3 regions of the Kocuria sp. APC 4018 genome follow, and region 1 is predicted to be linked to each of the others. Evidence: predicted binding sites of a transcription regulator. Region 1 holds the regulator's gene; each other region holds the start of a gene.
The links. Region 1 encodes HrcA, which represses chaperone genes, less so after heat shock. Its sites were predicted from a motif close to TTNGCACTCGNNNNNNNCGAGTGCNAA; they were not measured.

Region 1 (10,330 bases):
GATCATCCCGGTGCTCAACAAGATCGACCTGCCGGCCGCCCAGCCTGAGAAGTACGCGGCGGAGCTCGCCAACCTGATCGGCGTGGAGCCGGAGGAGGTCCTGAGGGTCTCCGGCAAGACCGGCGAGGGCGTGGAGGAGTTGCTGGACCGCATCGTGCGGGACGTGCCCCCGCCCCAGGGCGTGAAGGACGCGCCGTCGCGCGCCATGATCTTCGACTCCGTGTACGACACCTACCGCGGCGTGGTCACCTACGTGCGCGTGATGGACGGCACCCTGGTGCCGCGCGAACGGATCCAGATGATGTCCACGGGTGCCACCCACGAGCTGCTGGAGATCGGCGTGATCTCCCCGGAGCCCATCCCGTCCAAGGGACTGAGCGTGGGGGAGGTGGGCTACCTCATCACGGGTGTGAAGGACGTCCGCCAGTCCCGCGTGGGCGACACCGTGACCAACCAGCAGAAGCCCGCGCAGGAGTCCCTGGGCGGGTACGAGGACCCCAAGCCCATGGTGTTCTCGGGCCTGTTCCCCGTGGAGGGCTCCGACTACCCGGTGCTGCGCGACGCCCTGGAGAAGCTGCAGCTCAACGACGCCGCCCTGGTCTACGAGCCCGAGACCTCCGCCGCCCTGGGCTTCGGCTTCCGCTGCGGGTTCCTGGGCCTGCTGCACCTGGAGATCACCCGGGACCGCCTGGAGCGCGAGTTCAACCTGGACCTGATCTCCACCGCGCCCTCGGTGTCCTACAACGTGACGCTCGAGGACCACTCCGAGGTGGAGGTCACCAACCCCTCCGAGTTCCCCGAGGGCCGGATCCTGGAGATCCGCGAGCCCATGGTCTCGGCCACCATCCTGGTGCCCTCCGAGTTCATCGGCGCGGTCATGGAGCTCTCCCAGTCCAAGCGCGGCGAGATGAAGGGCATGGACTACCTCTCCGAGGACCGCGTGGAGCTGCGCTACCGGCTGCCGCTCGCGGAGATCGTGTTCGACTTCTTCGACCAGCTCAAGTCCAAGACCCGCGGCTACGCGTCCCTGGACTGGAAGGCGGACGGCGAGCAGGCCGCGGACCTCGTCAAGGTGGATATCCTGCTGCAGGGCGAGCAGGTGGACGCGTTCAGCGCGATCACCCACAAGGACAAGGCCTACTCCTACGGCGTGCTGATGACGGGCAAGCTGCAGAAGCTCATCCCGCGCCAGCAGTACGAGGTGCCCATCCAGGCGGCCATCGGCTCGCGCATCATCGCGCGCGAGAACATCCGCGCGATCCGCAAGGACGTGCTCTCCAAGTGCTACGGCGGCGACATCTCCCGCAAGCGCAAGCTGCTGGAGAAGCAGAAGGAGGGCAAGAAGCGCATGAAGATGGTGGGCCGCGTGGAGGTCCCCCAGGAGGCCTTCGTGGCCGCACTGTCCTCGGACGAGGACAACGGCAAGGACAAGAAGAAGTAGTGCCCGCGCAACCGGAGGGCGATCCGGCTCCGGAGGACGGTGCGCTGCCCGCCGCCTCGGTGGCCCGCGCCTCGGAGCGCACCCTGAGCCTGTACGTCCACGTCCCGTTCTGCGCCGTGCGCTGCGGCTACTGCGACTTCAACACGTACACCATGGAGCAGCTCGGGGACGGCGTCTCCCGCGCGGACTACCACGCCGACGCCGCCGCGGAGGTCCGCTTCGCACGCTCGGTGCTCGACGCCGCAGGCGCACCGCCGCGGCCGCTGCACAGCGTGTTCTTCGGCGGGGGCACCCCCACGCTGCTGCCCGCGCGAGAACTCGCCGCCATGCTGCACCAGGCCCGGGAGAGCTTCGGGCTGGCACCGGACGCTGAGGTCACGGTCGAGGCGAACCCGGACTCCGTCACGCAGGAGACCTTCGACGTCCTCGCCGCGGCCGGGGTGACCCGCGTGTCCTTCGGGATGCAGTCCGCGGTGCCGCACGTGCTGGCGGTGCTGGAACGCACGCACACCCCGGCGAACGTGCCGCGCGCCGTGGGCTGGGCCAAGGAGCGCGGGCTGGGCACCAGCGTGGACCTGATCCACGGCACGCCGGGGGAGAGCCTGCGGGACTGGGAGGTCTCCGTGGAGGCTGCACTGGCCATGGAACCGGACCACGTCTCGGCGTACTCGCTGATCATCGAGGACGGCACCAAGCTGGCCGCCCAGATCCGCCGCGGCGAGGTGCCCGAGCCGGACCCGGACGACCAGGCGGACAAGTACACGCTCGCGGACCGAATGCTGCGGGACGCGGGCTTCGCCTGGTACGAGGTGTCCAACTGGTCGCGGGACGCGCACGGTCGCACGGCGGAGCAGAACCGCAGTGCGCACAACATCGCCTACTGGCGCAACCAGGACTGGTGGGGCATCGGCCCCGGGGCCCACTCCCACGTGGACGGGGTGCGCTGGTGGAACCTCAAGCACCCGCTGCCCTACACGAACAAGGTGCGCGCGGGGGTGTCACCCGCGGCGGGGCGCGAAACGCTGGATGCGCAGACCCAGTACGTGGAGCACGTGATGCTCGGCATCCGGATCAGCGAGGGCATCCCCGTGGCCTCGCTGCGGCCGGAGGGACGCCGCGCCGTGGCGGGGCTCATCGCGGACGGCTGGCTGGACGGCCCCGCCGCACTGGCGGGCACGGTGGTGCTCACCGATGCGGGCCGTCTCATGGCCGACGCCGTGACGCGGCGGCTTCTCGACTGGTGACGTGGGCTGCAGGGTCGCCACGCGGCGCCGGGCACACGTCGTGCCCACCGCAGCCGGGACGGGCCCCGAGTCAGCCGCGGTGGCCGGTGAAACGGTCGTAGAGGTGCGTGTTGGCGCGGTACTGGTGGGGCTCACCACGGTTGACCTTGATGCCGGCGCGCACCGACGTCACCGCCAGGAGCACCCAAGTGACGGCCGCGACCACGGAGAACACGCCGCCGACCACGGGGATCAGGGACAGCAGGATGCCGCCCAGCACGATGATGCTGGGGAGCATGGTGTAGTTGGCCGCCTCGCGGGACTCCTGCGCGGTGAACGGCCCGCGGTCCTTGAACACGCGGTGGATCACGTAGCTGGGGATCACACCCACCACGCCGCCGAGGTGGGCCAGGGTGGCCCACTGGCGGTCCTGGTTGACGTCCAGGGGCTGGGCCACCGGGTGCACGGACTCGAACGGCGCGGCGGAGTCCTGGGCGGCGGCAGAGGGCGTGGAGGCAACGTCAGTCACGAGTGGGTGTCCCTTTCAGGGGCGGTAGCCGGACCAGACGGGAGAGCGGGGGTCTGGTTCCCTCGATGATACCGGGGTCGTCTGAGAGCCTGCCACGGTGTGCGTCACACCGCGGGACCCCTGCAGCCGCCCGAGTCCGGGGACGGCTCAGCGCGCGGCGCCCTGGTCCGCGGTGAGGAAGTCGATGAGCTCCTCCACGCGACCCAGCAGCGCGGGCTCAAGATCCGCGTAGGTGTTCACCCGGGTGAGGATCTGCTGCCAGGCCCGTCCCACGTCCTGCGGGGTGCGGTGGGGCAGTCCGAGCGCCTTGGCCATGCCGGTCTTCCAGTCCACGCCGCGCGGGATCACGGGCCACGCGGGGATGCCCAGTGTCGAGGGCTTCACGGCCTGCCAGATGTCCACGTAGGGGTGCCCCAGGATCAGCACGTTGTCCGCGGCACCCGGCACCCGAAGGGCCTGCTCGGCGATGCGGGACTCCTTGGACCCGGCCACCAGGTGGTCCACCAGGATCCCGAGACGTCGTTGGGGGCCCGGACGGAAGTCGCGGATGGCGGCGGGCAGGTCGTCGATGCCGTGCAGGGGCTCCACCACGATGCCCTCCACCGCGAGGTCGTGCCCCCAGACCTTGGCCACGAGCTCGGCGTCGTGGTAGCCCTCGACCCACACGCGGGACTCCTTGGCCACGGACGCCCTGAGGCCCTCCACCGCCACGGAGCCGGAGCGCGTGATCCGCTTGCCGGCGGGGGCGGTCCGCGGTGCCGGGGGTGTGAGCCGCACCGGTTCGCCGTCGAGCAGGAAGCCCGGTCCCAGCGGAAAGGTCTTGACCCGGCCGTGGCGGTCCTCGAGTCCCACCACGCGCATCCCGCCGATCACCTCCACGCTGACGACGGCGCCCACCCACCCGGTCTCGACGTCCTCCAGCACCATGTCGCGCGCCACGGCGACCTCGCGCGCACTCGGCCGGGTGCGGGAGACCTCGGGGCTGTCCAGGTCCTGGGGACCCCAGCCCCAGCCGGGTGCGTTCACGGGTTCCTCCTCGGTGCGGCGGGCAGATCAGCCGCGAGCGTACCAAAGCGGCCCCGAAGCGCCCGCGGCCTACACTGGGGATTAGCACTGTGACTCGATGAGTGCCAAAATTGGTGCTCGGCCACGACGGGCGCACGGCCCGTTGCTCGACACGCCACGGGAGGTGAGGACCATGGACCATCCGCGCAGGGTGCAGATCCTGCGGGCCATCGTGGAGGACTACGTCCACTCCCGCGAACCCGTGGGCTCAAAGGCGCTCGTGGAGCGCCACCGGCTTCCCGTGTCCTCGGCCACGGTGCGCAACGACATGGCGGCCCTCGAGGACGCCGGACTCATCGTGGCACCGCACACCAGCTCCGGGCGGATCCCCACCGACCAGGGCTACCGCGTGTTCGTGGACCAGATCGCCGCGGTCCAGCCGCTGAGCCCGGCCCAGCGCCGCGCCATCCAGGTGTTCCTGGAGGACGCGCAGGACATCGACGACGTCATGGAGCGCACGGTGCGCCTGCTCGCGCAGCTGACCCACCAGGCGGCGGTGATCCAGTACCCCGTGCGCACGGGCACCACCGTGCGCCACGTCGAGCTCGTGGACGTGGGCGCGGCAGTGCTGGTCATCCTCATCCCCACCTCGGGCCGCGTGGTGCAGCGAGCCGTGGAGCTGCGCACCGCGCTGGACGAGCCCCAGCTGCTGGAGTTGCGTGCCCGCGTGCTCGCCCGGGTGCTGGGACGGGCGCTGGATGCCGTGCCGAGCGCCGTCGCCGGACTGGGGGAGACGCTGCCCGCGGAGCTGCGCGAGGCCGGGGACGCCGTCGGGGAGACCCTCTCCCTGCTGGCCTCGGCCACGGACGAGCACCGCCTGGTGATGGCCGGCACGGCCAACCTCGCGAGGTTCAGCGGCGACTTCCCGCAGAGCATCTCCCCGGTGCTGGAGGCACTGGAGGAACAAGTGACCATGCTGCGGTTGTTGTCCGAGATGCAGCAGGACGAGCGCGGGGTGGCCGTGCGGATCGGCTCCGAGGAGTGCGACGACCCGCTGGCAGAAGCCTCCGTGGTGGCCACCGGCTACGGACCGCGCGCCGCCTCCAAGGTGGGCGTGGTGGGACCCACCCGCATGGACTACCCGACCACCATGGCCTCCGTGCGCGCGGTGGCCCGATACCTGTCCAGGAACCTGGGGGACTGAGCGCCGCGCCGGCGCCACCCCGACCGAGACCACAGACCCGACGAAAGCAGAAGCGACGACATCGTGAGCGACCACTACGAAACCCTCGGCGTGAGCCGTGACGCCAGCGCCGAAGAGATCAAGCGCGCCTACCGCAAGAAGGCGCGCAAGCTGCACCCGGACGTCAACCCGTCACCGGAGGCCGCGGAGGAGTTCAAGCGTGTCTCGCACGCCAACGACGTCCTCTCGGACCCTGACAAACGCCGCGTCTACGACGCCACGGGCAACGAGAACGGCACGGACACCGGCTTCGGCGGCGGCTTCCCGGGCTCCGGGTTCGGCTTCTCCGACATCTTCGAGACGTTCTTCCAGGGCGCGGGGGCGGGCGGCCAGCGCGGCCCGCAGTCCCGCACCCGGCAGGGTCAGGACGCACTGATCAACGTGCGCATCTCCCTCAAGGACGCCGTGTTCGGGGTGGAGAAGGACATCACCGTGGACACCGCCGTGGTGTGCCCCGCGTGCGAGGGGTCCTGCTGCCAGCCCGGCACCAGCCCCACCACGTGCAGCATGTGCCGTGGCTCGGGGCACATGCAGTACCAGCGCCAGTCCATCCTGGGCATGGTCACCACGCAGGGTCCGTGCTCCCAGTGCAACGGCTTCGGCACGGTGATCGAGCACCCGTGCCACGAGTGCTACGGCGAGGGCCGGGTGCGGGACCGCCGCCCCCTCACCGTGAAGATCCCCGCCGGCATCCAGTCCGGCAACCGCATCCGCCTGGGCGGACAGGGTGAGGCCGGAACCGCGGGCGGACCCAACGGGGACCTGTTCGTGGAGCTGAAGGTGGACCCGGACCCCACCTTCCACCGGGAGGGGGACGACCTCCACGCCCGGCTGCGGATCCCCATGACGGCGGCCGCCCTGGGCACCACCGTGACCCTGGAGACCTTCGACGGCACCCGCAGCGTGGCCGTGGAGCCCGGAACCCAGTCAGGTGCCACCGTGACCCTCGACGGGCTCGGCGTGACGCACCTGCGCGGCAAGGGACGCGGAAACCTGCAGGTCCACTTCGAGGTGGAGACCCCCCGCAACCTCACGGGCGAGCAGCGTGAGCTCGTGCAGCGGCTGGCGCAGCTGCGTGACGAGGAGGCCCACGACGGCACCACGGTCAACGCCACCGGCTCGGGCGGGTTCTTCTCCCGGCTGCGCGGGCGGTTCAACGACCAGTGACGAACCCCGTCTTCCGCCACCCCGGTGAGGAGCTCTCCCGGGCCCGTCCGGGGGAGCTCCTCGACGTGCACGGGCCCGAGGCGCGCCACGCGGTGACCGTGCGCCGGTTGCGCGCCGGCGAGCTCCTCGACCTCGTGGACGGCCACGGAACCCGCGCCACGTGCACCTTCCGGGACGGTGAGAAGGACCGGATGACCGTGGCCGTGGAGTCAGTCGCGCGTGAACCGCAGCCGCGGCCCCTGCTGAGCCTGGTGCAGGCACTGGCCAAGGGCGACCGGGACCTTCAGGCCGTCGAGTCGGCGACCGAGCTGGGGGTCTCCCGGGTGGTGCCCTGGCAGTCCGAGCGCAGCATCGTGCGGCTGCGGGCCGAGCGCGCCGCCAAGACCATGGGCAAGTGGGAGTCGCTGCTGGCCACCGCGGCCAAGCAGTCCCGCAGGGCCACGTGGCCGGAACTGGCACCGTGGGTGGACACGGCCGGGCTGGCAGAGCTGATCCGTTCCGAGCCGGGCACGCTGTGGCTCGTGCTCCACGAGAGCGCGAACGTCCCGTGGTCGTCCCGCGAGGTGGCGGCCTGGGGCGAGCAGGAACACGTGGCGGTGGTCGTCGGTCCCGAGGGCGGGATCAGCGAGCGGGAGCTCGAAGCACTGTGCGCGGCCGGCGCGCGGCCCGTGCGCCTGGGCGCCAAGGTGATGCGCTCCTCCACGGCTGGCCCGGCGGCACTCGCGGCGCTGAGCGCGGTGCTGGGGCTGTGGGACTGAGGGGGGCGGTGTCGGATCCTGCTCAGTCCGCGGGGGACACCGTGATCTCGTGGTCGTCCGCGATCGTGTGGCCCTGCTCGTCCGTGCCGCTCACCCGGATGGTGTAGGTCCCCGGTTCCAGGTCCACCACGGTGCGCAGCTCCGTTCCTGTGGTGGGATCGGTGCCGGGCGTGGGTCCGTCCACGGTGTCGCCCTTGACGCGCCGCTCGCCCGAGGTGATCTCCCACCGGACGTTGTGCACGGAGGGCAGGATACGGGCGAAGATCGTGAGCGGGCTGCCGGGATCCGCGCTCGTCTGGGGGTCGATGAGCCAGATGGGCGCCGCGAGCGCGGGGTCCCGCGTAAGCGGGTCGTCCAGGGTCACCGCGCCGAAGGCTCGGTACCCCGTGCGCCCGTCCACGAGGATGCGGACCTCCTTGGCGGTGGCGGAGTCCAGCAGGCCCGCGGTGACCGCCGCTGCGGAGACGGTGTAGACCATCTGTTGCAGCGCCATCCGGGCGTCCTGCTCGGAGAGCTGCGCGGTGAACGCCGCAGCCGGCAGGTCCACCGTGACGGTGCCGTCCGGGGTGACGCTGGTCCCCACGGTGTCGACCGCGGACCACAGTGTGCGGTAGTCGGGGTCGGAGGGCGCGGCCGCGGTGACGGTGAGGGCCGCGCGTGCCACGGGATCTGCGATGTCGCTCGTCACGGGGGTGCGGAACTCCCGGAAGAGGTAGTCCGACTCCTCGCCGGTGCCCACCCAGTACACGGGGGCCTGCTCCGTGGCCACACCGTCCACGGAGTCGTTGGTGCTGCCGGGCGCGGCACCGATCCCGGGCGCGGCCGCGGACTTGTTGTCCGGACGGTCAGACGCATTGCCGCACGAGGAGACGCCGACGGCTAGCACGCCCGCCACCGCGAGCGCGGTGACGCGGTGCAGGATGCGGGTCGTCATGGGTTCCTCTCGGTCGCCTGGGTGCCTGTCGCAGTGGTCGTGACTGGCGGTACGACGCCGCGGTCGGCGTCGCGGACCGAGGAAACGGTGGCTGCCGTCCCCGGCCCGGCGGTGGTCGTGGTGGCGGGCGTCCCGCCGACGACACAACCTACCGGGGGAGAAATGTGTGGATCCACCGTTGCGCGCGTGCGCACGGGACCGTTACCGGATTGCAACCCGCGGCCCCGGCCGGGCCGTGAGCGGATAGGCTGGGGGCGATGACCGAAGCACTCGAGGGCAACAACACCCTGACCACCGCATCCCGTCCCAGCCGTGAGACCACCCGTGTGAGCGTCCACATGCCGGACCGGGACACCGCCGTCCGCTGCCTGGGCCAGGCGGACACCACTCTGCGCCTGCTGGAGCAGCAGTTCCCGGCCGTGCGGATGACCGTGCGGGACCTGGACGTGGTGCTCGAGGGGCCCGTGACGGACACCCGCCTGGCGGCGTCGCTGCTCGAGGAGCTGCTGGCCATGGCGCTGCGCGGCACGGAGATCACCGAGCGCACCGTGATGCGCGTGGCCCGCATGATGCGTGACGCGCAGGACCTGCGGCCCTCGAGCGCGCTGTCCACGAGCATCCTGTCCACGCGCGGGCGCACCATCCGCCCCAAGACGGTGAACCAGAAGACCTACGTGGACGCGATCGACGAGCACACCGTGGTGTTCGGCATCGGCCCCGCGGGCACCGGCAAGACCTACCTGGCCATGGCCAAGGCCGTGCGCGCGCTGCAGGCCAAGGAGGTCAACCGGATCATCCTCACGCGGCCAGCGGTCGAGGCGGGGGAGCGGCTGGGGTTCCTGCCCGGATCGCTCAACGACAAGATCGACCCTTACCTGCGCCCGCTCTACGACGCGCTGCACGACATGATGGACCCCGAGTCCATTCCGCGGCTCATGGAGGCCGGCAGCATAGAGGTGGCACCGCTCGCCTACATGCGAGGGCGCACGCTCAACGACGCCTTCGTGATCCTGGACGAGGCCCAGAACACCACGCCCGAGCAGATGAAGATGTTCCTCACCCGACTGGGTTTCGGCTCCCGGATCGTGGTGACCGGTGACGTCACCCAGGTGGACCTCCCCGGCGCCACCAAGTCCGGGCTGCGCCAGGTCCAGCACGTGCTGGGCGGGATCGACGACATCGCGTTCTGCGAGCTGACCTCCGCGGACGTGGTGCGCCACGAGCTCGTGGGGGAGATCGTGGCCGCGTACGACCAGTTCGACACGACCAACAGGCACCGCGTGGAGCGCGCGCGGCGCAAGGAGGACCGGCGTGCCGCCCGCCCCGCCCACGGGACTGCGGAGGCCGGTCCGGGACAGGGGTCCGCGCGGTGAGCGTCGCGTTCGACCTGCCGTGGGAGACCCCCGAGGACCAGGCCGTCCTGGCGCCGTCCTGGCGCGCGGTGGACACGGCCCAGTTGAGCGCGCTCGTGGAGCTCGCCTTCCGGCGCTGGCACCTGCACCCGGACACCGAGGTCTCGATCGCCGTGGTGGACGAGGAGCAGATGGCCCAGCTGCACGAGCAGTGGCTGGAGCTGCCTGGCGCCACGGACGTGATGTCCTTCCCCATGGACGAGCTGCGGGAGGGCACCCCGGAGGAGCCCTCCCTGGGAGTGCTCGGGGACGTCGTGCTGTGCCCTCCGGTGGCGCAGCGCCAGGCGGAGGCCGCGGGGCACAGCACCGAGGACGAGCTGTGCCTGCTCACCGCCCACTCCCTGCTGCACCTGCTCGGCCACGACCACGCGGAGGAGGACGAGCGCGAGCGCATGTTCCGCGCGCAGCGCGCACTGCTCGAGGAGTTCCTCGGCCGCGACGCGCCCGTGGAGACGATGTCATGACCCCCCACCCGCCGCACCGCACCACGCACCGATCTTCCGAGGACGTCGCATGAGCCAGGACAGCACCCCCGCCGAGCAGGACTTCCGCGCCGGATTCGCGGTGTTCGTGGGCCGCCCGAACGTGGGCAAGTCCACGCTCACCAACGCCCTGGTG
Region 2 (10,330 bases), on a different contig from region 1:
GCACCCATCCTCCCAAAGCGTGCCGACACGCGGAACGCCACGGCGCCTTGCCGCCCCACCCGGACGTGGAAGGACCCCGGACACGACGTGCGCGTCCGGGGTCCTTCACGGGTCTCACCCGCAGAACGGGTGGGAGTCCACTCGGCGGAGTGGAATCACATCATGCCGCCCATGCCGCCCATGGGATCGGCACCCGCGCCCGCACCGGCGGCCTCGGGCTCCGGCTTGTCCGCCACCACGGCCTCCGTGGTGAGGAACAGCCCGGCGATGGACGCCGCGTTCTGCAGAGCGGAACGGGTCACCTTGACGGGGTCGTTGATGCCCGCGGCCATGAGGTCCTCGTACTCGCCGGTGGCGGCGTTGAGGCCCCAGCCGGTCTCGAGCCCGCGCACCTTGTCGACCACCACGCCGGGCTCCATGCCGGCGTTGAGGGCGATCTGCTTGAGCGGGGCGTCGATGGCGACCTTGACGATGTTCGCGCCCGTGGCCTCGTCACCCGAGAGGTTCAGGGAGTCGAACACCTTGGCACCGGCCTGGATGAGGGCCACGCCACCGCCGGCGACAATGCCCTCCTCCACGGCCGCCTTGGCGTTGCGCACGGCGTCCTCGATGCGGTGCTTGCGCTCCTTGAGCTCCACCTCGGTGGCCGCGCCGGCCTTGAGCACTGCCACACCGCCGGCCAGCTTGGCCAGGCGCTCCTGCAGCTTCTCGCGGTCGTAGTCGGAGTCGGAGTTGTTGATCTCCGCGCGGATCTGCGCCACGCGGCCCTCGATCTCCTCCTGGGTGCCGGCGCCGTCCACGATGGTGGTCTCGTCCTTGGTGACGACGACCTTGCGGGCCTGGCCCAGCAGGTCGATCGTGGCGGACTCGAGCGACAGCCCCACCTCTTCGGTGATGACCTGGCCGCCGGTGAGGATCGCGATGTCCGCGAGCTGCGCCTTGCGGCGGTCGCCGAAGCCGGGAGCCTTGACGGCCACGGACTTCACAGCGCCGCGCATCTTGTTCAGCACCAGCATGGCCAAGGCCTCGCCGTCCACGTCCTCGGCGATGATCAGCAGCGGCTTGCCGGCCTGCATGACCTTCTCCAGCACGGGGACCAGGTCCTTCACGGCGGAGATCTTGGAGTTCACGATGAGGATGTAGGGATCCTCCAGGACGGCCTCCTGGCGGTCCGCGTCCGTGACGAAGTAGCCGGAGAGGTAGCCCTTGTCGAAGCGCATGCCCTCGGTCAGCTCGAGGTCCAGCCCGAAGGTGTTGGACTCCTCGACGGTGATGACGCCTTCCTTGCCGACCTTCTCCATGGCCTCGGCGATCAGCTTGCCGATCTCGGGGTCAGCGGCGGAGATGGACGCGGTGGCGGCGATCTCCTCCTCGGTCTCGATCTCCTTGGCGGAGGACAGCAGCTGCTCGGTCACGGAGGCCACGGCCTTCTCGATGCCGCGCTTGAGGGACAGCGGGTCCGCACCGGCGGCCACGTTGCGCAGGCCTTCCTTCACGAGGGCCTGGGCCAGCACGGTGGCCGTGGTGGTGCCGTCACCGGCGACGTCGTCGGTCTTCTTGGCGACCTCCTTCACGAGCTCGGCGCCGATCTTCTCATACGGCTCCTCCAGCTCGATCTCCTTGGCGATGGAGACACCGTCGTTGGTGATGGTGGGGGCGCCCCAGGACTTCTCCAGGACCACGTTGCGGCCGCGGGGGCCGAGCGTGACCTTGACGGCGTCCGCGAGGGTGTTGAGACCCTTCTCGAGGCCGCGGCGTGCTTCTTCGTCGAATGCGATCATCTTTGCCATGTGATTCGTCCCTCCTGGACGGTCGACAAACGAGACTGGTCACGATGCCCGCGACGGACGGCGCTCGCACCGCGGTCCTCACCGCGCCGCGACCACCTCACCGTGATGTGGTGTCCACTCGTGCGCCGGGGCGCTGCCACCGGACCCGGTTAGCAGTCCACCCGACTGAGTGCTAATCCCATAGTGGCACTGCCGCGCGCGGAACCGCAAACGCCCTGCGCGTGGTGGGCTCAGGTTTCATTCCCGGCTGAACGCCGGACGGCTCAGACGCGCTCGACGCCGCCCGGGGCCGGTGCGCGCAGGCCCGCCGCGGCGGCGTCGGCGAGCACGGACGAGGCGGTGGACACGGCGACCGGGGACACCGCAGCGCTCCCGAGGGACTGCGCCTCCTGGGCCGTGCGGGGCGCGTTGACGAAGCACACGGCGCCGAGCACGAGGGCGAGCACGCCCGAGAGGAGAACCGTGCGGAACTGTCGCGTGGAGCCCTCACGGGCGCGGGGGTTGTGGCCGCGGTGCGCGCCTTGGCGGGCGCCGTCCTCGGGAACGTCGTCGAACTCGTCGCGGGGGTGTTCGCTCATGGTCTCGCTCTCCTGGGCCCGGCTCGCGCACCGCGCGGTGCTCCGGGCGCAACGCTGTCAGTGGCCACTATCGCACGGCCGACCGGGTGCCCGCGCGGAGGTCTGCCCGCGTCCGGGGACACGCGCCCGGTGTCCACGAGCGGTCAGCGCGAGCGCGCCCGGCGCAGCCTGGAGATCAGCATCGGCGCGTGGCGCGCTGCGGCCTCGGAGGAGATCAGGGCGTTCAGACGCTGGTAGTAGTTCACCGGGCTCAGTCCCAGCCGCGAGCGGATCGCGGACTCCTTGGCGCCGCGGTACTTCCAGTGCTCGGACTCGAGCTCCAGGACGGCCCGGTCCAGCTCGTCGAGCTCCTCCCCCGTGGTAGACATGGCGTCAACCCTAGCGCGCGGGGACTGCGCCGCGCGCGACGCACCGCACCAGGAGGCCACTCGTGAGCACCCCGCGCCCGCTGTCCGAGATCATGCACCCGGAGTGGGCCGCCGCACTCCAGCCCGTGGAGCCCCGGATCCGGGAGATGGGCGAGTTCCTGCGGGCCGAGCACGCCGCGGGGCGGCACACCCTGCCGGCCGGGGAGAACATCTTCCGCGCGTTCCGGGAGCCGCTGTCCGCGGTGAAGGTGCTGATCGTGGGCCAGGACCCCTACCCCACGCCCGGCCACGCCATGGGGCTCTCGTTCTCGGTGGCGCCGGATGTCCGCCCGGTCCCCCGGTCCCTGCAGAACATCTACAAGGAGCTGCGGTCCGACCTGGGCATCGAGGCGCCCTCTCACGGGGACCTCTCCTCATGGGCGGGTCAGGGAGTCATGCTGCTCAACAGGGTGCTCACGGTGCAGGCGGGCTCGGCGGCGTCGCACCGGGGCAAGGGCTGGGAGGCGGTCACCGAGTGCGCGGTCCGGGCACTCGGTGACCGCCAGCAGCCCCTCGTGGCCGTCCTGTGGGGCCGGGACGCCCGCACCACCAAGGACTGGCTGGGCGGGGCACCCACGGTGGAGTCGGCGCACCCCTCACCGCTGTCCGCGTCCCGAGGGTTCTTCGGCTCCCGCCCCTTCTCGCGCGTCAACGACCTGCTGCGGGAGCAGGGGGCGGAGCCCGTCTCGTGGGAGCTGCCGGGTTAGGGTCCCCTACGCTGGGGCCATGCCACGGATTCCAGCGCCCGCGGACCGCAAGCCCCAGATCAACCTCAGCGTGCTCGAGCGCACCCGTCTCGCGCCCGCCATGGTGCGCGTGGTGTGCCGCATCGACAACCCCGAGGACTTCCGGGACATCGCACCGCCCGAGAAGTACGTCAAGCTACTCTTCTTCTCCCCGCAGACGCTCGCGGCCACCGCTCCCGGTGAGCTGCCGGACTACTGGGCGGTCCGGGAGAGCGCGCCACCCCACGAGCAGCCGGTGTCCCGCCACATGACCCTGCGCCGGGTGGACCTGTCCACGGCCACGCTGTGGATCGACGTGGCGCTGCACGGCAGCGAGGGCCACGCCGGCCCGTGGGCCGTCTCCGCCCAGCCCGGTGACCGGATCGTGGCCCTGGGCCCGGGCGGGAAGTGGGTTCCGGATCCCGCCGCCACCTGGAGCATTCTCGCGGGCGACGACGCCGCCGTCCCCGCTGTGCTCGCGAACCTCGAGGCCCTGCCGGGCACCGCGCGCGGTGAGGCGGTTCTGGAGGTCCAGGACGCCTCCCACGAGCTCGACCTCTCGGACACGGCCGTTCCCGAGGGCGTGCGGGTGCGGTGGGTGCACCGGGCGGACGAGCGCCCCGGCGAGCGGGCGCTCGTCGTCGGGCTGTCGGAGGCCGCGTGGCCCGAGGACCTCACGGGCGTGCAGGCGTTCGTGCACGGCGAGCGCGAGGCCATGAAGGCCGCCCGCCGGGAGCTGTTCGACGTCCGGGGACTCGACCGCTCGCGGGTGTCGCTGTCCGGCTACTGGGCGCAGGGGCGCACCGAGGACGTGTTCCAGGCGGAGAAGAAGCTGCCCGTGGGCCAGATCCTCTGAGGTCCGCGCGCGGCGTCAGCGGCGGCGGTTGCGCCGCTGCGAGAGGTGCTGCATCTGCTCGATGAACGGGCGCATGAGGTACTTGGCCAGCACCACGCCGGCGGCCAGCAGCACGATCGAGGCCATGGCGTTGACCAGCTCGTTGATGCCCTGGCCCGGGGCTTCGGTCTGCACCGTCATGGCGTACATCCCGCGGAACAGGGTGAGCCCCGGCAGCAGGAACGTCATGGCCGGGATCGCGAGCACGGCCTGGGGAATCTTGGAGCGGGCGGCCAGCAGGGCGGCCACGCACCCGCTGGCCACCGCCCCCACGCCCGTGGCGATCCGGCTGCCGGCGTCCACGAGTCCCACGCCGTGGTACAGCAGCAGCCCCGCGAGGGCCGCGGCCACGGCCGGGGGGATGTGCCGCGGTTTGACCTGCATGGACACCGCGATCAGGGCGGTGGAGACGAGCATGAACGCGATGTTCGTCAGCTTGCCCGTGGGGGTGAAGCTCGACTGGGAGATGTCGATGGGAGGCACCCCGAGCACGTTCACGGTCAGGGACACCCCCAGGGCAATGCCCGCGACGATGCCGAGGAAGGCCATGGCCGTGGAGAGCAGCCGCCCCGCCGCGGTCACCGGGAAGCCGTTGATGGCGTCCTGCATGGTGGAGACCATGCGCGTGGTGGGCAGCAGCATGATCAGACCGCCCGCGATCACCGTGGGCGGCGACAGCGGCACACCGAGGGCGGAGACCACGATGGCCACGAGCGTGACCACGAAGGCGTTGGCGGCGAGTGTGAAGAACTCAGGGATCCGCCACGCGCTGAGCTTGGCGGTGACCATCTGCACCACGGCGGCCGAGGCCACGGCCACCGACGCCCCCACCCAGGACGCCCCGAGGGCCAGCGCCAGGGTTCCGGCCACGAGCACGGTCGCGGCCGTGACCATCCAGCGGGCGTAGGGCTTGGGGCGCGCATTGATCTCCGCGAGCTCCCGCTCCGCCCTGCGCAGCGGCATCTCGCCCTCGATGATGCGGATCACGAGCTGGTGGGTGTCCGCCAGGCCCGAGTAGTTGTCCGTCCACGAGCGCACCACGCGCATCACGGTGTGGCTGGAGGTCGCGGAGTCCCCCCAGGGGTCCTCCCCCGTCCGGGTGGTCCCCGAGCCGCGGATCTCCCCGGTGGTGCCGGGGGTGCCCGCGAACGAGGATGCGTTCTCCCCGGCCTCCCTCTCGGCCACCGTGGTGGCCGGTGTGAGCCCCGCGGCCGCGAGCTGGCCCGTGGCGGTGGTCTCGGCCACGTAGTTGATGGTCACGGACTGGTTGGTGATGTCCACCTCGAGGTTCTCCACCCCGTAGGTGGCGCACACCGCGATGATGGCGTTCTCCACGTCCAGGGCGTCCGCCCCGTAGTGGAACATGGTCTCCGCGAGGCGCAGGGCGAAGTTCAGGGTCCGCCGGGCCTGCCGGTCGGAGCCGTCGCCGAACTTGCGCAGGTGACGGAACGGCGTGGAGGTGAGACGGTCCACCACGCGCATGGGAGCTGTGGGGGCGGCGTCGCCCTGAACGAGCGAGCGGAACAGGGACCGGGGGGCCTTCGGGGGGTCCACCCGGGCGGCCGGGTACACGGCTCGGGGGATCGCAGTGGTGGCCGGGGCGATCTCGTGCTCGACCGTCTCCGGGCGCTCCACGGGCGAGGCCGCCGGGGTACTGCTGCGTCGGGACCTGGTGCCGATCGGCTCGGTGAGCGCGGCGGGGACCCCGCCGCGGTGTCCCTGCCCCGCGCGGTCCGCGGCGATCTGTCCGGGGGTGAGCACGGGCAGGGCGGAGACCCGGGTGGATCCGGCGGTGGCCGACTGACCCGTCCGCAGGGTTCGCGGCCCGGCGGTGCGGGGGGCCGCGGCGTGCGGGTCCGTGTGCGGGTGCGCGGCGGCGCGCGCACGGGCCTGGGCCGCCTGTTCCTCCGTGGGGCGCGGCATGGGATGCGCACGACGGGGCGGAGCGGTGGAACGCACGGCCTCCCGCAGCGCCGTGTCACCGCCCGGGCCGAAGGGCTGGTCGTCGGCCGAGGGGCGGGCCGTGGCCTCCCCCGAGGACGGGTACCCCTGGTGCGCCAGGTGCCTCAACTGCTCGTTCACGCTCACGTCGGATGACCCTTCCCTGCCGCCGCGGGCACTGCTCAGATCTGGTGTGGTGGCTGGTGCGGGCCTCGGCTCTCAGGCCGGGACGCGGTGGACCCGCCGGGTGTCGCGGCGGGGTGGACGGTCAGTAGAACGGCTGCCCCGTGCGGCGCACCCACAGCTGACGCTGGACCTTCTCCGCCACGTTGGTCCAGACAGCGTATTTCGCGCGGCTGAGCGGCTGGTCCCAGACGCCTGCGTAGTCCACGACAGTTTTCGTGAAGCTCGTCTTGAACAGACCCAGGCCGTAGTAGTGGTGCTCCTTGTTCTTGAGCTGGTCCGAGGGCGGTGTGCCGCAGAAGTCGTACTGCGTGATCCCGTGGTCCCGCTTCAGGTCCGTGATCGCGCTCCACTGCACCAGGTGGGAGTCCCCGTACTGCTTGCGGCGGGGCTTGGAGCCGCCGTCCTTGTACGTTCCCTTGGAGCCGTACGCGATCACGTAGGCACCCACGGAGGGCTTGCCGTCCTCGTAGGTGAAGTACAGGCGTCCCTGGCCGCGCTCGGCGAAGTTCGTCCAGAACGCCCGGTAGTACTCGTAGGAGCGCAGGTTCACGTGCGCGTGGCCCTGGCCCACGGAGTCCATGAGGGTGTACATGGCGCGCATGTTCTCCTCGGTGAGCGGAACCTGCGCCACCTCGCAGCCCTCGCGGGTGGCGCGGCGCACGGCGTTGCGGCCGCGGGAGTGCAGGGACTTCAGCAGGGCCTTCTCGTCCATGTCCGTGTCCAGCACCGCGGTGGAGTCGTTCGGCTGGATCTCGAAGGACTTCACCAGCCCGCAGCGCGCGAGCACCCCGGCGGCGTAGTCCGAGGCCACGATCTCGGGCTCGTACTTGATCGCGAACACGCCCTTGGCCGCGCCGGCCACGAAGCGCTCGTTGGCGACCACGATGCCCGGCATGTCGTCCACGGACTCCACGTCCGGGCCCTTGATCATGTACCAGAGCCTGCCGAGAGCCGGGACCTTCTTCTCGAGCACCAGGTTGTAGCTCGCCCGCGAGCCGTCCGAGGGTTCGTAGACCACGTGCCGGGGCGTCCACCCGTGGTCCTTCTTGACCTCCGCGAAGGCCTCCGACTGCAGCAGGTTGCCGCCCGCCGGGTTGGCCGTCACGTGGGAGTCCCACTCGGCGATCTCCTGGGCGGTGGCAAATCGTGCCGTGAATTCTCGCAAGGCTCTCTCAATCCTTCGACCGCGGGTCGTGCTCGGACGGTGGGCGACGCCGCGCGGCGACGCCGTCCCACATGATATCCCTCCGCGCTCAGGCCATCCCGGGGTTGCGGCTGCGGGAGTCGTCACGCGGATCCACGTTGTCTGGCTCGGGAACCGGGTCCCGCGTGGTGTGCTGGGCGCCCGCCGTGGTCCCGGGCTCGCCCTCCGGGCGCTTGCCGGTCCCCGCCGGGGAGCCGTTCTCCCGGGAGCCCCCGGCAACGGGGGCTCCGGAGGGGGACGACGCCGCCGCGGGGCGCCCGTCCGGGAAGCGCACGCCGGCGGCGCCGCCCGCGTACCTGCGGTCCGCCTCGGGGATCACGCCGGCCGGGGTCAGCGGCCCGCGGTCGTGGAACACGTACTTGCCGGGGTGGCCCGCGGAGAAGCGGTCCGGGTCCGCGTAGTCCCAGTCCTCACCCCAGCCGCCCTCGACGCCCTCGAACAGCTCACCGGGGCGCAGCCACTGGTAGAGGGTCTCGTAGGACGTGGACTGGGTGGCCGTGACCTTGCGGCGCAGCATCTCCCGGGTGAGCTCCTCGGGGTGCTCGCAGCCCATGGTGGAGATCATCTGCCCCGCCTCCGCCACCGTCAGGCGGTGGTAGCGCTCCACGCGCTCGCCCTTGTCCGTCACGTCCAGGGCACGGTAGAGCCTGGGATCCTGGGTGGTGACCCCCACGGGGCACTTGTTGGTGTGGCAGGCCTGGGCCTGGATGCACCCGACCGCCATCATCATGGCACGGGCGCTCATGCAGAAGTCCGCGCCCTGGATGATGTGGCGCACGATGTCGTGGCCCGAGGTGATCTTCCCGGCGCACCCGAGCTTGATGCGCTCCCGCAGACCGGAGCCCACGAGCGCGTTGTGCATGAGGATCAGGCCCTCCACGAGCGGCGTGCCCACGTGGTCCTGGTACTCCAGCGGGGCGGCTCCGGTGCCGCCCTCACCGCCGTCCACGATGATGAAGTCCGGGCTCACCCCCTCCTCGATCATGGCCTTGCAGATGGCGAGGATCTCCACGCGCGAGCCCACGCACAGCTTGAACCCGATGGGCTTGCCGCCGGAGAGCTCCCGCAGCCGCGCCACGAACCGGATCAGCTCGCGCGGGGTGGTGAACGCCGAGTGGCTGGCCGGGGAGATGCAGGTCTGCCCCTCGGGCACGCCGCGGGCCGCCGCGATCTCCGCGGTGACCTTGGAGCCGGGGAGCACACCTCCCAGACCGGGCTTGGCGCCCTGGGAGAGCTTGATGTTGATGGCCTTGACCTGCGGCAGGCGGGACTTCTCCCGGAAGACCTCCGGGTCGAAGTTCCCGTGCTCGTCCCGGGTGCCGAAGTACCCGGAGCCGAACTCCCAGATGAGGTCGGCGCCGTGCGCCAGGTGGTACTCCGTGAGGCCGCCCTCACCGGTCTCCTGCGCGAACCCACCCAGGGCCGCACCCTTGTTCATGGCCAGCACGGCGTTCTTGGACAGGGAGCCGAAGCTCATGGCGGAGATGTTCAGCAGCGAGGCGTCGTAGGGCTGGAGGCAGTCCGGGCCGCCCAGCCGCACGCGGTGCTCGTCCTCGGGCGCGGGTTTGGGAGCCACCGACTGCACGAAGTACTCGTAGCCGGGCTCGTTGACGTTCAGCTCGGTGCCGAACGCCTTGTCCCCCTTGAAGCCCTTGGCCCGGGAGTACACGAGCGAGCGCTGGTCGCGGTCGAAGGGCTTGCCGTCGTAGTTGCGCTCGATGAAGTACTGCTGGATCTCCGGACGGATCTTCTCCAGGAAGAACCGCATGTGACCCAGCACGGGGAAGTTGCGCAGCACCGAGTGCTTGCGCTGCGTGGCGTCGCGCACGGCCACGAGCAGCAGGAGGAGGAAGGCGATGGCGGGGAACCACCATCCCCAGGGACCGAGGACTGCCGCGAGGACCGTGGAGAGGGTGGCCACGGTGAGGCCGGCGAGGATCAGATGACGCACCATGGGGACACCGTACCCCGCGCATCCGGGGCCCGGCCCGAGGCGTGCGGGCATGACACCGGTGCGCCGGATCCCCGGAGGGAACCGGCGCACCGCGGGGTGTGTCAGTCGGCGTCGAGATCCGTCTCGATGATGCCCGCGAGGTGCTCGAGGGCCTCCTCGGCCCCCTCACCCTCGGCGGCCAGGATCACGCGGTCCCCGTGGGCGGCGCCCAGGGACATGAGGGACAGCACCGAGGAGGCGTCCATGCCTTCCTCGGCATCCTCGCCCTCGGAGCGGATGGTGATCTCCAGGTTCTCGTACTCCCCAGCCGCCTCCGCGAAGATCGCGGCGGGTCGGGCGTGCAGCCCCACGCGGGAGGCCACGGTGGCAGTGCGTTCTGACATGTCAGCTCCTAGTCGTTGTCTTGCGGGTGGTTGGTTCCGGGCAGTGCAGGGGGTCGTCACAGGCCCAGGTCGGTCAGCACGGGCAGCTCCGCCCGCACCGTGTCCCGCGCCTCCTGCGGACTCGTGTCCCGCAGCGCGAGCCGTGCGATTCGCCGGGCCTGCTCCGTGTCCACGGTTCTCAGCACCGCGGCCACCGCGGCGAGCGACCGGGCGCTCATGGACAGCGAGTCCACGCCCAGGCCCACCAGCACGACCGCGAGCGCGGGA
Region 3 (10,330 bases), on a different contig from region 1:
GTAGTAGTTCATGAGCCCGTCCAGCACGGGCAGCGCCTTGTCCCGGTGGTCGACCCCCACGTGGACGTGCAGCCCGAAGATCACCATCTGACGGCCCCAGTACTGCGCACGGTCCAGCACCTTGTAGTAGCGCTCCGCGTCCACCACCGGCTGGTCCGCCCAGTCCGAGAACGGGTGGGTGCCGGCCGCGAAGATCTCGAGTCCGCGCGGGTCCGTGACCTCCCGGATCCTGTCCTGGGTCTCGGACAGGTGTGCCAGGGCCTCGGGCACGTTCTGGCACACGCCCGTGACCATCTCCACGGTGTTCTGCAGGAACTCGCCCGTGACCTGGGGGTGGTCCCCTTCCTCGCCGAGCTCCGGGTACTCGGACACCACGGCCTCGAGGACCTCCTGCGCCCGCTGCGCGAGCTCTCCGGAGTCCCGGTCCACCAGGGCGACCTCCCACTCGACACCCAGGGTGGAGTTGTCGGAGATCTCGAAGTCAATGTGCACGGCGTTGTCCTCTCATGGGTTCGCCGGGAGCGGCTGCTGCGTCCTGGAGCGTGGCCGCGGCGCGCGGTCCGAACACAGGGTCTCTCAGTGTAGGGGGTTAACAGCCAGCACCACACGACGCTCCCCGCCGGGCTCGGCCACGCGTGTCATCACCAGGGTGGCGCGCTGCGTGCCGCGCGGCGCGAGCTGCTGGCGCAGCTGCTCCGGGGTCACGGCCGTGCCTCGCTTCTTGACGTCCAGGGTGCCCACGTCGTGCTCCCGCACCCACCGGCGCAGCACCTTGACGGTGTGGGGCAGCACCTCGCGCACCTCGTACGCGCGCGCCAGGGGGGTCTGCACCAGGGTCTGCGAGGAGAGGTACGCGATGTCCGGGTGCACCAGGTGCGCACCGAGGCGCTGCGCGAGGTCGGTGACGAGCCCCGCGCGGATCACGGCGCCGTCGGGCTCGTAGAGGTAGCGGCTCACGGGTCCCAGCAGCGGCCCCTCGGGCACGGGGGACTCCCAGGAGCCGGAGGTCAGTTCCGCCGCCGACGACGCCGCGGAGCCGGGTTCCGCGCCGCCGCCCAGCACGAGCGCGGAGCGCACCACGTCCGGGCGGCGCACGGCACCGAACCACAGGACGGCTTCCACCACGTCCCCGCGGTCGGAGATCCACTGGGCCTCCGCACCCTCGGGCACGTGCTCGTGGGGGATCCCGGGTCCGATCTTCGCGCCCACGGCGAGTCCGGCCTCCGCGAGCGACGCGACGAAGGACAGGGGAGGGGAGAAGGCCTCGGGGTCGAAGATCCTGCGGGTGCGGCCACCGCCCGAGACACGGCGGGCCGGGTCCAGCCACACCCCGTGGACGGGGCCGTTCTCGAGCGCGGAGAGATCCAGCTCCTGCGCGTCCGCGCACAGCACGCGGGCTCGGGGCCAGCCCGTGAGGTTCACGGTGGCCGCCGCCGCGGTGAGGGGGTCCCGCTCGACCGCAGTGACCGTGCGGTCCAGGGCCGCGAGCGCCAGCGAGTCCGCGCCGATGCCGCAGCCGAGGTCCACCACGTGCTCCGCGCCCGCCTGGGCGAAGCGCTGGGCGTGCAGGGCGGCCACGGACCACCGGGTGGCCTGCTCCACGCCGTCGCGCGTGAAGACCAGCTGCCGCGCGAAGTCCCCGAACTTCGCGTGGGCCTTCTCGCGCAGCCGGGACTGGGTGAGGGCCGCGGCCACGAGCTCGGGGTCGTGGCCCTGGGCGCGCAGGGACTGGTTCAGCGCGAGCGAGGCCGCGGCGTCGTACGGGGGGAGGGAGTCGAGCAGGTGGCGGCCCTCGGGAGTGAGGAGGCGGGCCAGTCCGCGGGCCTCGGCGTCGTCCGGTGCGGTGGGTGCAGTCACCCGTCCATCACATCACGAGCGACACATCTCGAATTACGAACCACAAGTCATACCTAATTAGGTTAGGCTCACCTGGTGGCCGGCCGCCCGTTCCCTGACCGCTCCATCAGAATGTGAGACACCCATGTTCTCCCACCGCCTGCTGCCCGGCGCGGCACTGTGCACCGTTGCCGCGCTGACCCTCGTGGGGTGCGGTTCCTCCGCTGAATCCGGGGACTCCACCGCGAGCTCCAGTGCCTCCTCCAGCACCGTGAGCATCGAGGACAACAAGGGCACCCAGGACGTCACCGTGCCTCCCAAGACCGTGGTGGCTACCGACAACCGCCTGTTCGAGACCCTCGCGGACTGGGACGTGCAGCTCGCCGCCGCCCCCAAGAAGCTGATCCCCGAGACCATCTCCTACGCCAACGACGAGAGCGTGGTGGATCTCGGCTCGCACCGCGAGCCGGACCTGGAGGCCATTGCCGGTGTGGATCCCGACCTCGTGATCAACGGGCAGCGCTTCGCGCAGCACTACGACGACATCCACACGCTCGTCCCGGACGCCACCATGCTCGAGCTGGACCCGCGGGACGACCAGCCCCTGGACTCCGAGCTGCAGCGCCAGACCACCGCCATGGGCGAGGTCTTCGGCAAGCAGGAGGACGCCAAGGCGCTGAACGAGGGCCTCGACAAGGCCGAGCAGCGCGCCAAGGACGCCTACGCGGGGCAGTCCACCATGGGCCTCATCGTCTCCGGCGGGGACATGGGGTACGTGGTGCCCAGCACGGGGCGCACGATCGGCCCGCTGTTCGACATGGTGGGCCTGAAGCCCGCCCTGGAGGTCTCCGGCTCGGAGGACCACCAGGGTGACGACATCTCGGTGGAGGCGATCGCCAAGGCCAAGCCGGAGCTGCTGATCGTCATGGACCGGGACGCCGCAATGAAGTCGGAGAAGGGATCCACCCCGGCCTCCGAGGTGATCGAGAAGTCCGAGGCCCTCAAGGACGTCCCCGCCGTGAAGAACGGCAACGTGGTCTACCTGCCCGCGGACACCTACACCAACGAGGGCATCCAGACCTACACGGAGATCCTCAACGCACTGGCGGACAAGCTCGAGGCGGACGCCGAGAACTGACCGGCCCGCCCCGGATCCACACCGTGGCCCCGCGGGGACGTCCCGCGGGGCCACGTCACGAGCACACGGAAGCACACAGGTGAAGATGGCCACCACAGCCACGGTCCCGACATCCCGTCCCGCACCCACGGGGGTGCTCAGGGACTGGACCTTCTGGGTGGCCTGCGCGGTGGTCGCGGGGCTGCTGGTGGCCTCCGTGCTCACGGGGGTCGCGGACCTCTCCGACCCCGAGGAGGGTGGGCAGTTCCTTGCGCTGACCCGGATCCCGCGCACCGTGGCACTGGTCCTCGCGGGCGCGGCCATGGCCATGTCCGGGCTGGTCATGCAGCTGCTCACCCAGAACCGCTTCGTGGAGCCCACCACCACGGGCACCACGGAGTGGGCCGGGCTGGGGCTGCTGGTCATGACGGTCGTGGCCCCGGACGCCGGCCTGACCGCCCGGATGCTCGGCGCGGTGGTGGCGGCCTTCGTGGGAACCATGGTGTTCTTTGCGTTCCTGCGGCGGATCACCCTGCGCTCCTCGCTGATCGTGCCGATCGTGGGCATCATGCTGGGCGCCGTGGTGGGGTCCGCGTCCACCTACCTGGCGCTCGTCACGGACCGGCTGCAGAACCTCGGGGTGTGGTTCGCGGGCAGCTTCACGTCCGTGCTCAAGGGCCAGTACGAGACGCTGTGGATCGTGGCCGCCGTGGCCGTGCTGGTGTTCGTCGCCGCGGACCGGCTCACCGTGGCGGGGCTCGGCGAGGACGTCGCCACCAACGTGGGGCTGAACTACGACCGCATCATCCTGCTCGGCACGGGTCTCGTGGCCGTGGCCACGGGGGTGGTCACCGTGGTTGTGGGAAACCTGCCGTTCCTGGGACTGATCGTGCCCAACGTGGTTTCGCTGTTCCGCGGGGACGACCTGCGCTCCAACCTGCCCTGGGTGTGCCTGCTGGGGATCGGGCTGGTCACGGTGTGCGACCTCATCGGGCGGACGATCATCATGCCCTTCGAGGTACCGGTCTCCCTCATCCTGGGGGTCGTGGGAGCGGCCGTGTTCATCGCCCTGCTGCTCGGGAGCCGCCGCCGTGTCTGAGTCCCGCACCCGCCGGCCCGCCGCCGTGGGCTCCGGCGCGTTCACCTCCGCCGCCCACCGGCGCCGCTACTGGTGGATCACCGTGGCACTGGCCGCGGTGGGTACCCTGTGCTGCGCGGGGATCCTGGTGTGGGACAACCCGCTGCCGGCCGGCACCCCGGGGTTCTGGCGGATCGTGGAAGCTCGTGCCACGTCCGTGGTGGTGATCGCGGTGGTGGCACTGTGCCAGGCCATGGCCACCGTGGCGTTCCAGACCGCGGCGAACAACCGGATCATCACCCCGTCCATCATGGGATTCGAGTCCCTCTACGTGCTGGTGCAGACCTCGGCGGTCTACTTCCTGGGCGCCGTGGGGGTCACCGCGGTGCAGGGTCTGGCGCAGTACGCGGCGCAGGTGACGGTCATGGTGCTCTTCGCCCTGGCCCTGTACGGCTGGCTGCTGTCCGGCCGGCATGCGAACGTGCAGGTCATGCTGCTGATCGGCATCGTGCTGGGCGGTGGCCTGGGCGCGGTGTCCACGTTCATGCAGCGGCTGCTCTCGCCCAGCGAGTTCGACGTGCTGAGCGCCCGGCTCTTCGGCTCGGTGTCCAACGCGAACCCCGAGTACTTCCCCCTGGCCATCCCGCTGTGCCTGCTGGGAACGGCCGCTCTGTACCTGCGCTCCCGGCGGCTCAACGTCATGGCGCTGGGGCAGGACGTGGCCACCAACCTGGGGCTGCTGCACCGCCGCGAGCTCATGCTCACCCTGTTCTGGGTGTCCGTGCTCATGGCCGTGACCACCTCGCTGATCGGTCCCATGACGTTCCTGGGCTTCCTGGTGGCCACCCTGGCGTACCAGTTCTCGGACACCCACGACCACCGCTACGTGTTCCCCATGGCGGCGCTGCTGGGCTTCGCGGTGCTCTCCGGGGCCTATTTCATCCTGAAGAACGTCTTCTACGCGGAGGGCGCGGTGTCCATCATCATCGAACTGGTGGGCGGAACCGTGTTCCTCGTGGTGATCCTGAGGAAGGGCAGACTGTGATCCGGCTGGACGGACTGAGCAAGCAGTACGGGACGGACACCGCCATCGGGCCGGTGGACCTGGAGATCCCCGAGGGCGGGATCACCGCGCTCGTGGGTCCCAACGGCGCGGGCAAGTCCACCCTGCTGACCATGATGGGCCGTCTGCTCGGCCCGGACGCCGGCACCGTGGTGGTCGGCGGCCACGACGTCACCACCACCCCGCCGCGCACGCTCGCCACGGTGGTGTCCACGCTGCGCCAGGAGAACCACTTCACGGCGCGGCTCACGGTGCGCCAGCTCGTGGGCCTGGGCCGCTTCCCCTACACGCGCGGGCGGATCAACAGGGAGGACGAGAGGATCATCTCCGAGTCCATCGAGTTCTTCGACCTGGGTCCGCTGCAGGACCGCTACCTGGACCAGCTCTCGGGCGGCCAGCGCCAGCGCGCCTACGTGGCCATGGTGCTGTGCCAGGAGACCGGGTACCTGCTGCTGGACGAGCCGCTGAACAACCTGGACATGCGCCACTCCGTGCACATGATGCAGCACCTGCGACGCGTGGCGGACGAGCTGGGGCGCACCGTGGTGATCGTGCTGCACGACATCAACTTCGCGAGCCACTACGCGGACCGGATCTGCGCGGTCAAGGACGGGCGGGTCGTGGAGTTCGGCACGCCCGCCCAGATCATGACGGACGAGACCCTCACCCGCGTGTTCGACACCCCGGTCACGTGCCACGAGGGCCCCAGCGGGCGGCTCGCGGTCTACTACTGAGCGTTACGACGCCGCTCCTCCCGCGGGTGCTCGACCCCGCCTTCCGCGGGCGCGGAGCGGGCTCCGTCCGCCGGGGCGCAGACGCGGTGGTAACGCTCCGGGCCCGTGCCCGCGCCACCCGAGGACGGTGCGGCGAGGCCGTCGACGGGGCCGGGCGGCGTCGTCGTGGGGTGTGCCGGAGGCCCGGTTCAGCCCACAGGGGAGTGGCGTGGGCGCGTCTTGACCGGGCGCGGCCCGCGTCCCTACAGTGCTATTAGCACTCTCCCATGGAGGGTGCTAAAGGCCAGGCGCTCAATCGGCACCGCGACGACGGTTGGCACGCCAACTGGCCTGTGGCGCTCGCCGTCATGGGACCCCATGGCACGCGGCGGACGCACACCGTCTCACACGCCTAGAAGAAAGGGAGAGATCGTGTCGGTCTCCATCAAGCCCCTCGAGGATCGCATCGTGGTTCAGCCGCTGGCCGCTGAACAGACCACCGCCTCCGGTCTGGTCATCCCGGACACCGCCAAGGAGAAGCCCCAGGAGGGCACCGTCCTGGCCGTGGGCCCGGGCCGCGTGGACGACAAGGGCAACCGCATCCCCGTGGACGTCAACGAGGGTGACCTGGTCATCTTCTCCAAGTACGGCGGGACCGAGGTCAAGTACAACGGCGAGGAGTACCTGGTGCTCCCGGCGCGCGACGTGCTGGCCGTCATCGAGAAGTAGCTTCTCCACACCCTTTCGTACGCGGTGCCCGTCCGCCCGGGAACGGGCCGCGGGCACCGCGTGCGTCGTCTCCGCAGTCTTCCCGGTTCCCTAAGGAGCAACTCACATGCCCAAGCAGTTGGTGTTCGACGACACCGCTCGCAAAGCGCTCGAAGCCGGCGTGAACCGCCTGGCCGACACCGTCAAGGTCACCCTCGGCCCCCGCGGCCGCAACGTGGTCCTGGACAAGAAGTGGGGCGCACCCACCATCACCAACGACGGCGTGACCATCGCCCGTGAGGTGGAGCTCGAGGACCCGTACGAGAACCTCGGCGCCCAGCTGGCCAAGGAAGTGGCCACCAAGACCAACGACGTCGCCGGTGACGGCACCACCACCGCCACCGTGCTGGCGCAGGCGATCGTGAAGGAGGGCCTGCGCAACGTTGCCGCGGGCGCCGCCCCCAGCGACATCAAGCGCGGGGTCGAGGCCGCCGTGGCCACCGTGTCCCAGCGCCTGCTGGACAACGCCCGCCCCGTGGAGGGCAAGGACGTGGCCCACGTGGCCGCGATCTCCGCCCAGTCCGAGGAGATCGGCGAGCTGATCGCCCGCGCCTTCGAGACCGTGGGCACGGACGGCGTGATCACCATCGAGGACGGCTCCTCCACCGAGGTGGAGCTGGACGTCACCGAGGGCATGCAGTTCGACAAGGGCTACCTGTCCCCGTCCTTCATCACCGACCAGGAGCGCCAGGAGGCCGTCCTGGACGACACCTACGTGCTGCTGTTCCAGGGCAAGATCTCCTCGATCCAGGACCTCATGCCGGTGCTGGAGAAGGTGCTGCAGGCCAAGAAGCCGCTGACCATCATCGCGGAGGACGTCGAGGGCGAGGCCCTGTCCACCCTGGTGGTCAACAAGCTGCGCGGCACGCTGGACGTCGTGGCCCTGAAGGCTCCCGGTTTCGGAGACCGCCGCAAGGCGATCATGCAGGACCTCGCGGTGCTCACGGACGCCACCGTGATCACCCCGGAGCTCGGCATCTCCCTCGAGGCCGTGGACCTGAGCCAGCTGGGCTCCGCGCGCAGGATCACCGTGACCAAGAACCAGACCACCCTGGTGGACGGCGCGGGCTCCTCCGACGCCGTGGCCGAGCGCGTGGCGGAGATCCGCTCCGAGATCGCGCGCACGGACTCTGAGTGGGACCGCGAGAAGCTCCAGGAGCGCCTCGCGCGCCTCGCCGGCGGCATCTCCGTGATCAAGGTCGGCGCCGCCACCGAGGTGGAGCAGAAGGAGCGCAAGCACCGCATCGAGGACGCCGTGTCCTCCACGCGTGCCGCGCTCGAGGAGGGCATCGTGGCCGGCGGCGGTTCCGCCCTGGTCCACGCCTCGAAGTCCCTGGACGGCACGGACCTCGGTCTGGACGGCGACGCCGCCACGGCCGTGAACATCGTGCGCCGCGCCCTCACGCAGCCCCTGCGCTGGATCGCGGAGAACGCGGGCCAGGACGGCAACGTGGTGGCCTCCCGCGTGGCCGAGATGGAGCCCGGCAACGGGTACAACGCCCTGACCGGCGAGTACGAGAACCTGCTCTCGGCGGGCATCATCGACCCCGTGAAGGTCACCCGTTCCGCCCTGCAGAACGCGGCGTCCATCGCGGCTCTCGTGCTCACCACCGAGACCCTGGTGGCCGAGAAGAAGGACCAGGACGAGGACTGAGCACCCCTCGTCGCTCCCGTGAGCGCCCGGCCCTCTGCGGCACGCGCCACGGGGTGAGCGGATGATCACCACGGCGGCCCACTCCCGAGGGAGTGGGCCGCCGTGGTGCGTTGCGCCGACCAGCGCGCGGCCCACCTGAGGACCGCGGGAGCGGAACCGTGGTTGGACCTGCCTGCGCCCCCGGCCTAACCTGATGCGATGCGCTTCCCCCCGGCCCCGTCTCCCGAGTCCGCGAAGACCCCTCCCTGGAGTGCGGGGAGCGGCACCGGGGGATCGAGCCCCTCCGACCGGGTGTCCCGGTACTCGGGGTTCCGCCCCGAGGTGCAGGGTCTGCGTGCGGTGGCCGTGCTGCTGGTGGTGGTCTACCACGTGTTCATGGGCCGGGTCTCCGGTGGTGTGGACATCTTCCTGTTCATCTCCGCCTTCTTCATGACCTCGTCCTTCGTGCGCAAGATCGAGGGCGGACGTCCCCTCGCACTGGGGCGGTACTGGCTGCACACGTTCAAGCGTCTGCTGCCCCTTGCCACGCTGGTGATCCTGGGCACCTTCGTGCTGCTGTGGCTGTTCTACCCGGCGCAGGACGCGGCGTCCTTCCGCTCCGAGGGTGTGGCCTCGATCCTGTACGTGGAGAACTGGTCGCTGGCCTTCAACGCCGTGGACTACTACGCGGCGGACCACTCCAGCGCGTCCCCTTTCCAGCACTTCTGGTCGCTGTCGGTGCAGGGTCAGGTGTTCCTGGTCTGGCCGTTGATCTTCGCACTCGCGTGGCTGGTCAAGCGGCGCACTGGGCGCAGCAGCGTGCCCGTGCTCGCGGTGTGCTTCGGGGCGGTGTTCGCGGTCTCGCTGACGTTCTCGGTGATCACCACGAACACCCAGCAGGCGTTCGCGTACTTCGACACCCGTGCCCGGTTGTGGGAGTTCGCGCTGGGGTCCCTGGTGGCTCTGGCCATCCCGTATCTGCGGCCGAGCCGTGGGCTGCGGGTGCTCCTGGGCTGGGCGGGGTTCGTGAGCATGGTGTCCGTGGGCATCCTCGTGGACGTTCAGGGTGCGTTCCCGGGGTGGATCGCGTTGTGGCCCCTGCTCTCGGCCGCGGCGATCATCGTGGCCGGGCAGTCGGGTTCGCGGTGGGGATTCGACCGTTTCCTCTCGTGGGGCCCGGTGGTGCGGATGGGTGATTCGGCCTACGCCCTCTACCTGGTGCACTGGCCTTTGCTGATCACGTATCTGGTGATTCGTGACCGGCCGGTGGCGGGGCCGCGCTCGGGCGTGGTGATCGTGGTGGTCTCGGTGCTGCTGGCGCTGCTGCTGACCCGTCTGGTGGAGACGCCCCTGAAGAACTGGGCGTGGCCGGAGGCGAAGAACTGGCGGCTGGGGCTGGTGATCGTGGTGTGCATGAGCCTGGTGCTGGCCGTGGCGGGGTCCTGGGCAGCCGTGGAGCAGCGGCGGGAGGCGCAGCTCGAGGCGCAGGCGGAGCTCAACAACCCCGGCGCCCGGGTGCTGGAGCCCGGATTCGAGTTCGAGGGGGACCCGGACGCACCGGCGCTGCCCGCCTCCATGGCGGACCAGTGGGTGGGGCTGCCCGAGCCGTGCAGCGGGGAGTTCACCTCCCAGAACCCGGTGGCGCAGGACTTCTGCCGCCAGACAGAGCCGGTGGAGAACCCCACCAAGGTGGTCGCCGTGGTGGGCAACTCCCACATGGAGCAGTACATGGGTGCCGTGATCCCGGTGGCCGAGGAGGAGAACTGGCAGCTGGTCTCCGTGCTGCAGCCCGGGTGCGGACTGGGCGTGGAGGGTCAGACCCCGGAGTGCCAGAAGGGCAATGAGGCGGTCCTGGACTACCTCGACCAGCTGCAGCCCGATGCCGTCCTGACCACCTCCACGCGGGCCGAGCTCATGGACGGGGAAGCCGAGCACACCGTGGCCGGGCTGGAGCCGATCGTCCGGGATCTCACTGCGGACGGCACCACGGTGGTGGGGTTCCGGGACAACCCCCGTCTGGGCTACGACCCCACCCGGTGCGTCGCGGAGAAGGGACGCGAGGACCCGTCCTGCACCACGGAGAAGGACGAGGTGCTCGCGGCGGAGAACCCCGCGCAGTCCC

Region 2: a site for HrcA is predicted at 1,940-1,966, ahead of groL (chaperonin GroEL). Genes of this name have one in related genera too.
Region 3: a site for HrcA is predicted at 6,082-6,108, ahead of groES (co-chaperone GroES). Genes of this name have one in related genera too.

What each region holds. Positions count from the first base shown of each region.
Region 1 is NZ_JASDCY010000023.1:6,101-16,430, forward strand. It holds gene lepA (translation elongation factor 4) at 1-1,441, shown strand, start outside; gene hemW (radical SAM family heme chaperone HemW) at 1,441-2,685, shown strand; gene QL985_RS06045 (DUF4870 domain-containing protein) at 2,756-3,193, opposite strand; gene QL985_RS06050 (DUF3097 domain-containing protein) at 3,341-4,219, opposite strand; gene hrcA (heat-inducible transcriptional repressor HrcA) at 4,392-5,402, shown strand; gene dnaJ (molecular chaperone DnaJ) at 5,466-6,608, shown strand; gene QL985_RS06065 (16S rRNA (uracil(1498)-N(3))-methyltransferase) at 6,605-7,366, shown strand; gene QL985_RS06070 (GerMN domain-containing protein) at 7,389-8,300, opposite strand; gene QL985_RS06075 (PhoH family protein) at 8,639-9,673, shown strand; gene ybeY (rRNA maturation RNase YbeY) at 9,721-10,176, shown strand; gene QL985_RS06085 (GTPase Era) at 10,226-10,330, shown strand, end outside.
Region 2 is NZ_JASDCY010000015.1:17,467-27,796, reverse strand. It holds gene groL (chaperonin GroEL) at 156-1,790, opposite strand; gene QL985_RS04525 (hypothetical protein) at 2,054-2,368, opposite strand; gene QL985_RS04520 (DUF3263 domain-containing protein) at 2,512-2,736, opposite strand; gene QL985_RS04515 (uracil-DNA glycosylase) at 2,799-3,482, shown strand; gene QL985_RS04510 (siderophore-interacting protein) at 3,502-4,356, shown strand; gene QL985_RS04505 (threonine/serine exporter family protein) at 4,372-6,483, opposite strand; gene QL985_RS04500 (peptidoglycan bridge formation glycyltransferase FemA/FemB family protein) at 6,605-7,687, opposite strand; gene QL985_RS04495 (FMN-binding glutamate synthase family protein) at 7,776-9,680, opposite strand; gene QL985_RS04490 (HPr family phosphocarrier protein) at 9,782-10,063, opposite strand; gene ptsP (phosphoenolpyruvate--protein phosphotransferase) at 10,120-10,330, opposite strand, start outside.
Region 3 is NZ_JASDCY010000005.1:8,605-18,934, forward strand. It holds gene QL985_RS01690 (glutamate--cysteine ligase) at 1-492, opposite strand, end outside; gene QL985_RS01695 (class I SAM-dependent methyltransferase) at 577-1,857, opposite strand; gene QL985_RS01700 (ABC transporter substrate-binding protein) at 1,982-2,974, shown strand; gene QL985_RS01705 (iron chelate uptake ABC transporter family permease subunit) at 3,060-4,052, shown strand; gene QL985_RS01710 (iron chelate uptake ABC transporter family permease subunit) at 4,045-5,076, shown strand; gene QL985_RS01715 (ATP-binding cassette domain-containing protein) at 5,073-5,828, shown strand; gene groES (co-chaperone GroES) at 6,240-6,536, shown strand; gene groL (chaperonin GroEL) at 6,643-8,229, shown strand; gene QL985_RS01730 (acyltransferase family protein) at 8,428-10,330, shown strand, end outside.